2 regions of the Lyngbya sp. CCY1209 genome follow, and region 1 is predicted to be linked to the other one. Evidence: riboswitches for the same ligand, from Rfam matches in the RefSeq annotation. Region 1 holds a riboswitch; the other holds the start of a gene.
What was found. A riboswitch is a leader RNA that binds a small molecule or an ion and turns the genes downstream of it on or off. The one in region 1 is predicted to bind cobalamin.

Region 1 (7,636 bases):
GAAGCGCGTTCGACCTGGGGGACTTTTCCATCCGGACGGGCAACATATTGCTGACAAAACTCCGACAATTCCGCCGCCGAGTCGGTGGGGGAAAGGTTGCTGAATATGAATGTCAGCTTACCCGGTGCCGCCAGGGTTGTATTGCAGGAACGGCCGCAAGCCGCCATGCACCGCACGGGTTGCAGGTGAATGGCATCGGACAAGTTTTTTGCCTCCAATTCCCCTTCCAGGCGATCGATTAAATGCTGTCCGCCGGACAAACCGTCCCGGCTGTTTTCAGTCTCAGAAAATCGGCAGAGGGAACAGACAAATAAAGTGGCTTTTTCCATGATTGTATCACTCCTTAGCAGATCAGGTCAATTTGAAAAATTTTCATCTGGGAGAGGTCGGCATCTGAGATATAAAATTCCTCCCAGCACTTGCAGACCATCTCGTAGCCTTTTGGGGGCGCGATCGGCAGATTTCGCAGGTAGAGAAACGTCACCATCTGCCCGGATTCTAACAGCAAAATCGCGTCGGTTTCGGGATTGTAAACATCGATCGCCTGCAAAATGTGAGAATTGATGTGGTGGTGCTGGAGGATCGCCGTGTCGGGGACGACCAGCCAAGCATTCAAAAAAGGTGCCATGCGCGATCGCGGCACATAATTCGCCCGAAACGTTTCCCCCGTCATTCCCAAACGGGGATGGTTGAGGCTGCACACTACGGCTCCCTGCTCTCCAGCTAGATAGCCGACCCAGGCGTTATAACCGATGATCAAAAGATTGGTTTCCACGAAGGCTTGTCGCCAGTTTTCTCGGAATTCAGATATTGTCATTTTAATTTCTTTTCGATCTGCTTTCGAGTCTCGACGGGTGGGGCAGTTCCCACGGGAATCCTGCCCCAGTTGCGGACGATGAAATTAGGAATCTTGAGACGGTGAATCCGTCTCAGATGACAATTCTTGGCGGAGAATTCGGGTCGCTTCCACCATATTTTTCAAAGCCGGAATCACTTCTTCCCAGTGGCGAGTTTTCAACCCGCAATCGGGATTCACCCAAATTTGCTCCGTGGGGAGGTTGGCGATGCCAGATTTCAACTGTTGCACCACCTGCTCAGTCGGGGGAACTATGGGAGAATGAACGTCGTAAACTCCGTTGCCAATTTGATGGGAATAGCCCGCTTCCGTCACCTCTTTTAACGTGCGGTTATTGCTGCGACTATTTTCGATGGAAATCACGTCCGCATCCAGATTCTCGATGTCGCGGATAATGTCGCCAAATTCGCTATAGCACATATGGGTGTGAACCTGGGTTTGGGGTCGGGCGATCGCCGTTGACAGGCGAAAAGCATCCACCGCCCAGGTCAGATACTCGCTCCAGCGTTCCGTCTTCAGGGGCAATCCTTCCCGCAGGGCGGGTTCGTCCACCTGGACGATCTGGGCCCCCGCAGCTTCCAAATCGGCCACTTCTTCCCGCAACGCCAGGGCGATCTGAAACGCCTGATCCCGCCGGGAAATATCGGCGCGGGGGAAGGACCAGTTGATGATTGTCACCGGCCCGGTGAGCATCCCCTTCATCGGCTTTTCAGTCAGGGATTGGGCGACTTTGTATTCCCGCACGGTCATCGGGTGGGGGCGCGAGACATCCCCGTAAATGATGGGGGGACGCACGCAGCGGCTGCCGTAACTTTGCACCCAGCCATGCACGGTGAAGGCGAACCCTTCGAGTTGCTGCCCGAAATATTCCACCATGTCGGTGCGCTCGAATTCCCCGTGTACCAGGACATCCAGCCCGATCGCCTCCTGGATTTTGATGCACTCGGCGATCTGGGCGTCGATCGCGGCCCGGTACTCGGTTTCGCTCAACTCGCCCCGCTTGTACTTCACCCGCAGTTGTCGCACCTCCTGGGTTTGGGGAAATGAGCCGATGGTGGTGGTGGGCAGGGGGGGCAGTTGCACCTGTTTGGACAGTCGCAGGGAATAGGAGGGCGATCGCTGAAAATCAGATTCTGTCAGGCTATTCAATTGTTCCCACACACCAGAATTGATGGGGTTGAATTCCTCGAAAATCGCCCACAGTTTTTGAGAATCGTTCAAGTGACGGTGGCGGGCGTCGTCCTCGGCAAGAGAACGGGCCAAAAGTGCCACTTCATCCAGCTTTTGTTCGGCAAAGCTGAGGACATTTCGCAGGGGTTCGGGCAGTTCCTTTTCCAGAGCTGCATCGTAGGGGACAAATTGCAGGGATGCCGAGGGGTGCAAGCTGAAATTCGACGTGACACTTTGAATGGTTTCCAAGGTGGAAAGGGTCGTTTCCAACCGCAATTTCCAAATGTTGCGGGCATCGACAATTCCCACCCCCAGGCGTTTGTCTGCCGGGAAACCGTGCTGTTTGAGCCAATCCAAATTCCGCCCCCTGGTGAAGTCGAGGCTGATGGCAGAAACCGGCAGTTGCGTCACCCAGGAATAGGTGGTTCCCAAGTCGTCGAAATAAGTGACCAAGTGAATGGGCAATCCCACGGCAGCGAAGGCGGCGTAGGTGGAGGCGGTGGCGGTTTTGAAGGTTTCCGCATCTCCGAACACCAGGGCGGGTTCGTGGATTTGAACTTCGGAAACCCCCGCGTTTTTCAGTTCTTCGAGTAAGGTGACATAGCGATCGCGCAGTTGGCCGACGGCATCATCGAAGCCGAGATCCACGCGACTCAAACGCAGCAGGGTCAGCGGCCCCAACACGATCGGCACGGCGCGATCGCCGAGTACGGTTTGGGCGCGTTCCACGGTCGCTAAAAAGTCGCTGAAGTCTTGGGTGTGCAGGGTTCCGTCCAGTTCCGGGACGAGGTAGTGATAGTTGGTGTCGAACCACTTGGTCATCTCCAGGGCCGGAATCCCGTCTTTGCCCCGGGCCATCGCAAAGTAGCGATCGATGCCGGATAAGTGGCGGAAGCGATCGGGAATGATGCCCAGCCGCACGCTCCAATCTAACACCAGGTCGTAGAGGCTGCCGTCGCCGATGCCGATGCGATCGATTCCGGCTTCCAACTGGGTTTTCCAGTTCGAGGTTTCCACTTCCCGCAGGATTTGCAGCAGGGTTTCCTCGTCGGATTTTCCGCCCCAAAAGGCTTCCAGGGCTTTTTTAACTTCCCGTTTTTTTCCGATCCGGGGATAGCCCAAGGTTTCTGTTTGAATCGTCACGGTCAATTTCTCCTAATTTAATAACGTCAAAGTTGGCAATAAAAAACTGGGTGGAATTTCCACCTTCTGGAACCGGGTTCAAAGTCACTCTCAAATCGGGCAAAGTTTACCCCGTCGCTGGAAACGTCCACATAGGCGAGTTCGCCGAAGATGCCGCCCCGGTTATTGAAGCCATTTTCAAACACGGCAAAATCGGCTCCGGCACCATTGCGAATTCCCGAATCGAAGGAAAAGGTAATTTCACCCGGAGGTATTCCGGCATCGATTCGATCGCTGTCAAGATCGCCGAGGGAGACGATGTTGACCGACTCGCCTGTAACCGGCCCCAGGGCGTTTTCTGGGGTTTGCCATCGGGCTTCGACACCGGGGGCGGGCTGATAATTTTCCACTCCGGTTGCCCAGCCGACAAAAATCGGGTTGAGGGTATTGTTGGGGGTGACTTTTCCCGCCCCGTCGGAGCCCGTAAATCCGGGGATAGCCGAATCAATTTTTCCGGGATCTTCGGTCGATCCGGAATAGATTTCCAGCGGTTCGATCGCGGTGGTGAAATTGCTGAAGGATAAATCGTCGGCGTCGATACCGGGCAAAATTGCCAGAAAATGGCCGGTGAGCAAATCACTGATAATGGTGCTGTCGGCCAATTCTTCCCGGCCTTGACTGACGAATAGTTCTCCGAAGTTCAGACCGGGTTCCAGGGTGATGACATCTTCACCGGGGGTAAAGTCGGCGATGGTGTCGGCATCGGATTCCGAACGCCCTCCCGTCGTCACGGTGGCACTCCGGCGTCCGATGACAAATCGGTCTTGCCCCGCACCGCCCGTTAAGGTATCACTGCCCAAGTCTCCATAGAGAACGTCATTGCCGAAGTCGCCGGAAATGATGTCATTTCCACTGCCTCCGTGCAGAATATCATTGCCTCCAAGGCCTGCGATCGAGTCGTTACCCTGATTTCCTTTGATAGTGTCCGATTCCTGGGAACCGACAAGCGTATCGTTTGCCGCCGTCCCGATGATGAGATTGCTCATGTTTGGTCTTTGTTGATCTGAATTTTTTTTCAGCACGAAATCACCCCACGAGCCGATCAATATGACTCGTCAGGAAGTCACCCGTATTGTGACCGCAGCAAATGTCAGACTGGCATCACACCAACCCGCATTTTTGGCGATTAATTAAAAGTGCGATACTCGCCCCATCAACCTATCTACAGCCCTGTGAAAGCATTGGAAAAATATCTAGCCCCCAAACCCCCAATTCTGGGGGCTCTGAGCCGACAAATTTCACGAATCATTTCACACTGCTATAGGCTATCGCTACACTGTCACGGATCGCACCCGAGTTTTGTCTTTCAATTCTCAGGCTCAAAGTCTCCCCCGTCGGGTTCGTAGAAAATTGGCGCGGGAGTTTCGTCGAGGACTCGCCCCTTAGATTTGGATTTTGAACAGACTGAATGGACCATCATCCGTACCTCGCAGATGTTGCAGAACATGGACTTTCCATCGGCGGGCATCCTGACTTGGAGGTGCGAAACCTCCTTCACAGTTGCGGGACAGCGGCAGATTCTCACTGCACTTTCCCCGTTTCCTCTGGCGGCTGATCCCCGCCAGAACCGATAGTTCTGCCTAGCATACCACAAAAATGCGCGATCGGTCAGTTTGAAAAATAGGGAGTAGAATCTTCGATCGCCCCTCCGTCCCTGTACCCTACTCGCGGCGCCATATCAACCTTGGGCATCGACAGGCGGATAGAGATGGCGGGTGACTTTTTTACCGCCGATCAGGTGTTCTCGGACAATTTCCCCGGCCACTTCTGGGGTGACGCGGGTGTACCAAGTGCGATCGCCGGAGTAGAATACTACCGGGCCGAGTTTGCACACTTCCAAACAACCGGCACTCATTACTGTCACATCGGCTTCGGTTTCTTCCACTGCTTTTTGAAGGGCATCATAAATCGGTTGCCATCGGCGAGAAGGATAGCAGCGACTCGACCGACACACGGAAATATAAGGACGTTTAAGAGGGTTGCGATCGTAGGGGATGGGGCGATCGCCCAACACATAAATCTGGCGTAATTCTTCGTACAAACTCAGCTTTTTAGACAGGGTGGCGGTGTAGGTGCGCCAGAGACAGAAATTGTACCCGATCGCGATCGCTCCACCCCAAATAATTGGCTTCACGAACAGCCGCAAAACGAGCGTCGGCTCCATAAAATGCCCATCGCTGATGAAAAAATAGGCGAATAAAATCAGTCCTTGATAGAGGAGAAACCCCCCCACCAGGGCGATCGCGCTCCACAGCCCATGTCCGACCCAGGTGGACTGGCTGAAGGGGGGTCGCCAACTCGCCAACAGTACCACCAATAGCGTTCCGACACCCATCAGCGCCCCCCAGGTGAAGGCAACACCCGTGAGGGGATACCCGCGCCATCCGAAGCCGATCGCCTGGTTGATCAACCAAATTGCCCCGGCAACTGCGATCGCCCTCTGGCGGGTCAACATCACCCCGCTCATGGCCGCAAACGCCACCAGGGGGACGTGGGGATAGATGGCGTTACTGGCCGCACCGACGGCTAACAGGGAAAAGGGGATCGGGCGACCGTCGGCGAGCGATCGCCAGGCTCGGACAAAGCTCTGGGTCTGGATGTGCACCTTTTGATAGATCCTCACTCGTTGCATCTCGATCTTACAGCAGTGTCGCGATCGGCCCGAATCGCCCTATATTGGCGGATGAAACCCATCCCGTCCCAGCCCGCACCGCCCCCCAGAATTCAAGTAACGGGGAACGGCGCAGCCTCGCCGACTGGCCGGTTCTGGAGAGTCCCTATATCAATTTGGCGGTCTACGATGGCATCCTGAAGGTGAACAATCCCCTCGTCGGCGCTTGGCAGTTGCAAACCACCCTGCGGGGGCCCCACTGGACCGTCTCGAACCCCGTCGCCCGATAATTAATAATTAATAATTAACAATTAATAATTAATTATTAAGATGACCCAAACGAATCTTCCCGATTTCCCAGACCGCGATCGCCGGATGATGCGGCACTCTCTGGACCTGGCCCGCCGCGGCCTGGGCAAAACCGCCCCCAATCCCCTGGTGGGCTGTGTCATTGTCGATGAAGATGAAATCGTCGGCGAGGGATTTCACCCCGGCGCCGGACAACCCCACGCCGAAGTCTTCGCCCTCCGGGAGGCCGGAGAACGGGCCCGGGGCGCGACGGTTTACGTCAACCTGGAACCCTGCAACCATTACGGGCGCACCCCCCCCTGTACGGAGGCTCTGATCGAGGCGGGAGTCGCCAAGGTGGTGGCGGGGATGGTCGATCCCAATCCCCTGGTGGCCGGACGCGGCATCGAACGGCTGCGGGGGGCGGGTATCGAGGTGGTGGCGGGGGTGGAAGAGGAGGACTGCCGACAACTCAACGAGGCTTTCATCCACCGGATTCTGCACCGCGAGCCCTTCGGCATCCTCAAATACGCCATGACCTTGGATGGTAAAATCGCGACCGATACGGGACACAGCGCTTGGGTGACGGGGCCGGACGCCCGCCGGGAAGTGCACCGCCTGCGGGTCGCCTGCGATGCGGTGGTGGTGGGGGGAAATACGGTGCGGCGGGATAATCCTCATTTAACTACCCACGGCCAGGGGGAACCGAATCCCCTGCGGGCGGTGATGAGTCGGACTTTGGATTTGCCGTGGGAGGCGCGGCTGTGGGACACTTCGGAAGCCCCCACGGTGGTGTTTGCCGAGGCGGGACGCCGTCCGGATTTTCGGGCGCACCTGGAGAAACAGGGGGTAGAGGTGGTGGAGTTTTCGCCGCTCACCCCCGCCCAAGTTATGGCATATTTCTATGAGCGTCAATTTTTGTCGGTCTTGTGGGAATGCGGGGGGCGGTTGGCCGCCGAAGCGATCGCCCGGGGCGCGGTTCACAAAATTTGGGCGTTTATTGCCCCTAAAATTATTGGTGGACGGACGGCACCTTCCCCCGTCGGGGATTTGGGCCTGACCCGGATGACTGAGGCCCTAGCCTTGGAACGGGTGACGCTGCGATCGCTCGGCCCGGATTACCTGATCGAGGGCTATTTGGGCGATCGCGGCGGCTCGAACATCGACCTTGAGATGCCATGAACGAGGTTATTATTTACAGCTTGATGGTCAGCAGCCTGGGCTTGGAAGCCGTTCTGGCGGGAAGCTGGATCTGCGCCACACAAGCCGAAGCGGAACGAGAACAGGAAGAGGAGGAGGACATTTTGACCCGCTACGATTCGGAAAATCCCCAGACGAAGACCGCGCGATCGTCTCAACCCAACGGCCATTCCCCCAGTAACCCGGAGTGGGAATATAAAATTGTCCGCGCCCAGCGGGACTTATTTCGCAACCCGAAGATTTTCGAGCAACTGTGCAAAGAAGAGGCGATCGCGGGTTGGGTGATGGTGGAAAAACTCGACGATCGCCGGGTGCGGTTCCGCCGCCCG
Region 2 (7,636 bases), on a different contig from region 1:
GATCGCATTTCGCCAACGCAGCCGGGAATTTCTCCTCAAGTTCAACGAAGGTTTGCCGGGGCGGGTCTGGGCTTCCCGACAGCCGGAATGGACTCGGGATATTTCCCGGGAATCCCCGGGGAAATTTCCCCGCCGTCAACTCGCCAAAGAGTTCGGGTTCAAAGCCGGATTTGGCGTCCCCATTTTGGCGGACGGGCAAGTGCTGGCCATCTTGGTTTTTTTCCTGTCGGCTCCCCGGGAAAAAGAGCAGCGCCTGGTGGAACTGGTGTCTTCGGTCGCCACGCAGTTGGGTTCCGTTTTTCAACGCAAGCAGGCGGAGGCGAAATATCGCGATATTTTCGAGAATGCGTTGGAGGGAATTTTTCAACTCGATTTGCGGGGGCAATTTATCAGCGCCAATCCCGCTTTGGCGAAAATTTTTGGCTACGAATCGGAAGCGGAATTGATGGCGCGGGGAGCCCAAATTAAATATCTCGACGCCAAAACCAACCGACAATTCATCCACCTCTTGCAAACTCGGGGATCGGTTTCTAATTTTGAAGCTCAGGTTTATCGGCGGGATGGGAGTTCCATCTGGATTTTACAAAATGTCCGGGCGATTTGCAGCGATCGCGACCGGCGGGTACTCTACTACGAAGGGTCAATTATCGAGATGACCCATTTAAAACAAACCGAGGAGAAATTGCGCCACAGCGCCTCCCATGATTCCCTGACCAATTTGTGGAATCGCTCCTTTTTCTTGGAGCGATTGGAGCGTTCGCTCGAACGGTGCCAAAGGGGCGAAAATTACGGGTTCGCCATCTTATTTTTAGATCTAGACGGCTTCAAATTTATCAACGACAGCCTCGGACACGGCATCGGCGACCGCCTCCTGATCGAGATCGGACGGCGGTTGAAAACCTGCATTCGCCCCCAAGATATCCTCGCCCGACTGGGGGGAGATGAGTTCACCGTCCTGCTCGAAAATATCGTCGATCTGACCGAGGCGAACGCCACGGCAGAGCGGATTCAAAAGGCTTTGAGAAGGCCGTTTCTCCTTCAGGAACATCAGGTTTTTACCGGGGCGAGTATCGGCATCGTGCAGGGGACTCCGGACTATGGAAGTTCGCCGGAAGTGTTGCGGGACGCGGACACGGCGATGTATCGCGCCAAACAGCAGGGAAAGGGGTGCTCCGTGGTGTTCGACGCCACCATGCGAACCGATGCCCTCCGGCGTTTGTACCTGCAAACTCAGTTGCGGTTTGCTTTGGAACGGCAAGAATTTCAACTGCATTATCAGCCAATTGTCGAATTGTCGAACGGAAAAATTGCCGGGTTTGAAGCCCTGTTGCGGTGGCAGCATCCGGAAGAGGGATTGATCTCCCCCGCCGAGTTCATTCCTGTGGCGGAAGAGGCGGGATTGATTGTCGAAATTGGCGAATGGGTATTGCGAAAGGCTTGTTATCAGTTGAGCGAGTGGAAGGAACGCTTTTCGATTTATTCTTCGTTGATGATGAGTGTCAATCTTTCCTCGCAGCAATTTACGGCCGATCTGAGCCGCCGCATCGGCCAAATTTTGACCGAAACGGGGGTGGGGGGTTCGGATTTGAAGTTGGAAATTACCGAAACTGCGATCATGGCCGATCCTCAACTGGCGATCGCCACCTTGACTCAACTCAAACACCAGCAAATTAAAATCTGTATCGACGACTTCGGGACCGGTTATTGTTCCCTGGGCTACCTGCACCAATTCCCGGTGGATATCCTCAAAATCGACCGCTCTTTTGTGAGCAAAATTCCCGGCGCGGAAGATAAGCTGGAGATTGTCCGGGTGATCGTCGCCCTCGCCCAGAGCCTGCGGATGGATGCGATCGCGGAGGGGATCGAAACGGCCGAACAACTGCACCAACTCCAACAATTTAACTGCAAATACGGACAGGGTTATTTCTTCTTCCGCCCCCTCAACTGTGAAGCGGTCGAAGCGTTATTGAGTCGCCAAGAAACCGAACTTCAACCCCCCATGTCGCTACAGTAAATTCTATCAGATCCGGTTATTTACCGGACCAACTGCGATCGGGTGTAGGGAGGGGTTAAGGGAAAGGGGGAAAGGGAGGGTGAAAGGAAATTTCCCCGATCGCTGCGGCCACAGATGTTGTGTGGTTAATTTTCAGGATTTGATCTGATCGCAAAAAGCCGAAAATATTAACCTTCTCCATGCCAACTTCGGCGGCGGATGTGATGCCGAATCCCTCGCAACTGTTCGGGAGAAAGGGCGATCGCCTCATCTTCCATCAACCCATTCATCACGTCAAAAACCAGCGGAACCCCCAAACCCAAATCTCGCAATTTCTGTATTTGGTTAAAAACCGTTTCCGGGGTTCCCTCCAACGCCACCCGTCCGCCGTCGATGACAAATACCCAATCCGCCCAGGCTTCCACAAAATCCAAATTGTGGGTCGCCAAAACGACAGTCGTCCCCATCTCTTGAATGCGATTTAAAAGGGTGTGAAAATTGCGAACTTGATAGGGATCGAGGTAGGCAGTTGGTTCGTCCAGAAATAACAATTGCGGTTGTAAAACCATCACGTCGGCGATGGAAACCCGCTTTTTCTGCCCCAAACTCAGATAGTTGATCGGCGCATCGGCTAAACTCATTAAGTCGAAATCCCGCAAAGTTTGCCCGACTCTGCGGGCGATTTCCGACTCGGACAAACCCAGATTGCAGAGTCCGTAGGAAATATCTTCTTCTACGGTCGTCGCCACCAACTGTTGTTCGGGATTTTGGAAGACCAAACCCACCTGTTGGCGCAATTGATTGAGGGAGGTGCGATCGTACTTCAGCGGCTTTCCCCGCCAGCGAATCACCCCTTTTTGGGGCCGATACAACCCGTTCGCAAGCCGAAAAAAGGTGGTTTTTCCGCAGCCGTTGCGACCGATCGCGGCGTGGCGTCGGTGCGACTGAATATCCAGGGTAAAATCCTGAAGGGTCGGGCGCTGATTGCAGGGATAAGTATAGGAAACGCCGTCGAATTCCAATAGGTTATATTCTGGCGACATAAGACCACCCGATACTCACGAACAGCAGCCAACAACCGAATACCGCCTCGGCTGTATATCGGGGGTTCGGTTTGTCCCGGCGAATCGACCAAACCTGCAACTCTCCCCCATATCCCCGCGAGGTCAATCCGAGGGCAATTTGACGGTAATTTTCGAGGGTTTGGTGCAGCAGTTGACCGGCGACAATGCCGGCGCTGCGAAGTCCGGTTTTCCAGTTCCCGTAACCCACCCGCACCTGTTGAGCGATCAGCAGTTGGTTGGCAGTTTCGGTCAACAGGAAAATAAACCGATACATCAGCGTCAGCAGTTCCGCGATCGCACCAGGACAGCCAATTTTTCTCAAAATTCGGATCATTTCCGCGAAGGGAGTCGTCAGCAAAATAAAATACATACAGGAGGTCAACGCCACGGAACGGGTCAGCAGAAAACCGGCTTGTTGGATACCTTGCCGACTACAATAGAGGAAGACATTTCCCAAACTGATTCCCCAGATTACATCGGCTCGGATGGATTCGATATGGGCGACCCAAACTGTCCCCAAAACTAAAGCGGGAAGGCTGGCGAACCAAAACGCCAGGGGAATGGCCTGCAATTTCAGGTAAATGGAAGCCGGAATTTGAGCGTAACCGACGATCCAGATGGCCATCCAGATTGTTATTAAAATTTGCAGGACGGGTGGAGCCGCGAAACCGAAGCAAAATAGCGTCGCCGCAAATAGCAATTTGTGTTCGGGGGGTAAATAACGCAGCCGATTGCTGTAGGCTAGGGAATCAATTTGATGGTGCATTTAAACGGGTCAGTTTTTTCTTTCTTTGCGCCCTTTATACAGGCCGATGACATATCCGACAATTCCGGCGCCGATCGCGGCTTGGGATACAAATAGCAGGCTTTCGACTTCGCCGCTGGGAAGTTCTAGGACGGGTTCAAACCAGGGTTGATAGTCGGGTCGAATTTCCGCGATCGCCTGCTCCGCTTCCCCGTCGGCACCGCCGTATTCTCCCCGCACGAAAATTAAAGGTAAAACCGCCAGGACGATGACAGCCAGAATCATGAGTCCGTTGCCATTTTTGGATGATTTTTCTGAAGGTTGCATCGTTTTTTCCCTAGTTATTGACGTTCAAAAGTTTCAAGGTTTGTAGTTCTTCGGTGGCGTAAGATTGCAGCCAATTCCAAACCAATACTGTCAACAATCCTTCGCTGACGGAGAGGGGCAGTTGGGTGAGGGCAAAAATTCCGGCAAACTTGAGGAAGGAAGCGAGGATGCCGCCGGAAGCGGCGGGAAAGGCGATGGCTAACTGAACTGATGTCACCAGATAAGTTGCCAAACTTCCCAGGGTTGCCGCCGAGAAAATGCCCAATTTCTGCCGTCCGAATTTCAGGGATAATCCATAGATGGCGAAAGCCACCCAGGGGCCGACTACCGCCATCGAAAAGGCGTTGGCACCGAGGGTTGTCAAGCCGCCGTGGGCGAGTAATACGGCTTGAAATAATAGCACCAAACTGCCCAAAACGGTCATCACCCAAGGGCCGAATAAAACCGTCCCCAAACCCGTCCCGGTGGGGTGGGAACAACTGCCGGTGACGGAGGGAATTTTGAGGGCGGAAAGGACGAAACTGAAGGCTCCGGCGAGGGCAATTAAGAGTTTGAGTTCGGGGTGTTCTCGGGTGATTTGGGTGAGCGATCGCAATCCGATCGCGAAAAATGGCAACGCCAACACCCACCAAAAAACCGCCCAGGGAAGGGGCAAAAATCCTTCCATGATGTGCATCGCCTGGGCGGGGGCGGCGGCGCCGATAATGATATAAAAGCTCAACCCTGCCATCGCGGCAAGGTGCAATTTTCGATTCATTTTTCTCATCCGTACCTCGCAGATGTTATGAGTGATGGATCGCGCGATCGGCGGGCATCCTGACTCACAGATTTTGGTTACAATTCTTTACAAAATCTGCTCACAGTTGCGGGACAGCGCCGGATTTTCACCGAACTTTCCCCGTTACCTCCAGGGGCTGTTCCCCCCTGAAACCGACAGTTTTGGTATTGTACCACAGAATCGAACCCAGTCATCATCCAATTAAGTGGGGATGTCAATTTTCTTTTTGAAAATTTCAACTTTCGACGGCTCGTCCCGGCGATTTTTTGCCAAAATTGCGTCGGGTTCCGACCCGAAAACGTCAACTCGGGTCGAGGGTTTGGAATGGTCAACTAAAATATAAATTTCGACCTGCATTTGAGAGTTGCCTCCGCAATGACAATCAAGACCGACCCCAATCTTATTGCAAATAACAGTCTCTTTCCAGGGCTTTTGCGAGTAATTTATTATACTTTTTTTGGGTGACGATATAAGCGCCGAACCGCTCCAGGTGGGGGTTGTTCATTTGGGCATCGAAGAGGATAAAATTCCGCGATCGCAGCCGTTCGACCAACTTCACCATCGCCACTTTCGAGCCTTCCGGAATGTTGAAAAACATCGATTCCCCGATGAATGCCCCGCCGATGACGAGACCCAAAATCCCCCCCGCGAGGCGATCGCCCTGCCAGGTTTCAAAACTGTGGGCCCATCCCGCCTCATTCAACAACCGATAAATGCTCTTCAATTCCGAAGAAATCCAGGTGCTTTCCCGATTGGCGCAGCCCTCCAAAACCCCGTTAAAATCCCGATTGACCGCCACTTCAAAGCGATTTTGATTCAGGGCTCGCCGCAGCGATCGCGGGTAACGGAAGCGATCGTCGAGGGGAATGAGCGCCCGCTCGCGACTCGTATACCACCCCAAAGAATCTTCCCCGTCGTTCGCCATCAAGAAATAGCCCCGGGCGTACCCTTCAATAATTTCCGAGAGGTCATATTGCATATTTTTCTAATTCTGATATGATGAAATAAGGTTGAATATAGAACCGTATTTTTTGTTTCAAATATTATGCTAAAGCAGGATTCTTATCCCGTACTTGAGAACACCTTGGGCAAACTCCTCAATAAAACCGAAAAAGATTGGGGGTATTTACAAATTCACAAGGTGGAGAACACTTACGCCGTCCGGCTGTCGGGAACCACCGATACAATTTTGCGCTTTCTGAGCAACGAAAATACCCGCTCCTACCGCCTGTTTTGGTATCGGCGGCCCCATCCCTCCGTCTCGATCCAAAGTCGGACTACCAAAAATCAAGTTCTCGATCCGAAAACCAAATCCTACAAGACCAAGAAGTACAAAACCTACCAGGTTTCCTGCAAAGCGGAAGCCAATCCCCTCGAATCTTCCATCAACCGGATCTTCGCCGAACTGGTTCGGGTGCAACTGGTGGAACTGATCCAAGCTAGAATAGACGAACTGAACCGGACGAATCAAATCGAGACGGAGGACACCTTGGAGTCCCCGGTCGTCACCGTGGTTCAACAGTGACCGTTGTTGTCAACGTCAGTTCCAGCCGTTCTTGCAAATCTAAAGAGCCTATGCCTGAACCGCTCAAACCCATCACCCTGCCCCCGGTCGAAAACCCCCGCCAGGAAGGAGAGTGGCTGCAAACAGCCCTGCACGACTGGCTCGATCGCGAATTTATTCCCGAGGCCGTCAACGCGGAAATTGCCGAACGGGCCTCCCAAATCTTCGTCCGCCAGCGGATGGAGGGCGAGAACGATCTGGGTTGCCTCGTGATCGCGATCGTCACGGAGATGGAAGCGTTCGACTTTTCCAAAAGCTTTTTCGGCGAGTTCGCCATCGCCAACGCCGTCAGCGACCTACTCCTCGACAGCCTAGGGTACGAACGCTGCTGCGGCCATTAAAGACAACGGAGCAGAGGGGGCAGAGGAGGCAGAGGAGGCAGAGGGGGGGTTATTTCTTCCTCCGCATCCCGGAGCCTGATTCATCAAAAGTTCAGACTTTTGACTTTTGACTTTTGACTTTTGACTTACAAAACCCCTACCAACTGGACTTGACCACTCCCGGCAACAGTCCCTTGTGGGCCATTTCCCGAATTTGGTTGCGACAGAGTCCGAAATCCCGGTAGTATCCCCGAGGCCGTCCCGTCACCCAGCATCTATTCCGCACCCGAGTCCGGGAGCTGTTGCGGGGCAATTGCTGGATCTGGCGGTGAATCGCCATTTTTTGAGCCTGAGAGGTGGCCGTCCGAAACTGCTCTTTGAGTTCAGCCCGCTTGTCCGAATATTTTTCGACGAGCTGTTTGCGCTTCTTGTCGCGCTCGATCATGCTTTTTTTAGCCATGTCGAAGTGTTAATGCCTCCAAATTTTGAGAGTTTTCCCGTCAGCACTTCCCGGCCGACGGACATAAATCAGACAATTCACAATCATAACACGCCGGCTTTCGGGCCGTACAGATCGCACGGCCGTGGTAGATCAGGCGGATCGACCAATTTTCCCAGTCCGCCTGGGGCAGAAGTTGCATCAAATCCCGCTCGATGCGGATCGGATTTTCCTGTTCCGTCAACCCCAGGCGTCGGCTGAGGCGCCGGACGTGGGTATCCACCGTCACCCCCATGTTGATGCCGTAGGCGTTGGCGAGCACCACATTCGCCGTTTTGCGGGCGACTCCCGGCAACTCCAGCAATTCCTCCATCCGCTTCGGGACTTCCCCGCCGAACTTTTCCAC

Region 2: another riboswitch for cobalamin. It lies ahead of AC0QHF_RS03155 (energy-coupling factor ABC transporter permease); the one in region 1 lies ahead of AC0QHF_RS17825 (hypothetical protein).

What each region holds. Positions count from the first base shown of each region.
Region 1 covers NZ_JAYFER010000538.1:8,824-16,459, forward strand. Annotated here, with positions in the region: gene AC0QHF_RS17810 (DUF1636 domain-containing protein) at 1-329, opposite strand, end outside; gene AC0QHF_RS17815 (hypothetical protein) at 344-817, opposite strand; gene metE (5-methyltetrahydropteroyltriglutamate--homocysteine S-methyltransferase) at 902-3,169, opposite strand; gene AC0QHF_RS17825 (hypothetical protein) at 3,196-4,194, opposite strand; cobalamin riboswitch at 4,651-4,795, opposite strand; gene AC0QHF_RS17830 ((2Fe-2S) ferredoxin domain-containing protein) at 4,887-5,840, opposite strand; gene AC0QHF_RS17835 (hypothetical protein) at 5,885-6,109, shown strand; gene ribD (bifunctional diaminohydroxyphosphoribosylaminopyrimidine deaminase/5-amino-6-(5-phosphoribosylamino)uracil reductase RibD) at 6,150-7,289, shown strand; gene AC0QHF_RS17845 (hypothetical protein) at 7,286-7,636, shown strand, end outside.
Region 2 covers NZ_JAYFER010000187.1:15,790-23,425, forward strand. Annotated here, with positions in the region: gene AC0QHF_RS03135 (bifunctional diguanylate cyclase/phosphodiesterase) at 1-2,014, shown strand, start outside; gene AC0QHF_RS03140 (energy-coupling factor ABC transporter ATP-binding protein) at 2,182-3,036, opposite strand; gene cbiQ (cobalt ECF transporter T component CbiQ) at 3,020-3,823, opposite strand; gene AC0QHF_RS03150 (energy-coupling factor ABC transporter substrate-binding protein) at 3,833-4,129, opposite strand; gene AC0QHF_RS03155 (energy-coupling factor ABC transporter permease) at 4,140-4,895, opposite strand; cobalamin riboswitch at 4,919-5,079, opposite strand; gene AC0QHF_RS03160 (hypothetical protein) at 5,109-5,264, opposite strand; gene aat (leucyl/phenylalanyl-tRNA--protein transferase) at 5,308-5,886, opposite strand; gene AC0QHF_RS03170 (hypothetical protein) at 5,953-6,432, shown strand; gene AC0QHF_RS03175 (hypothetical protein) at 6,483-6,812, shown strand; gene rpsN (30S ribosomal protein S14) at 6,949-7,251, opposite strand; gene nth (endonuclease III) at 7,292-7,636, opposite strand, start outside.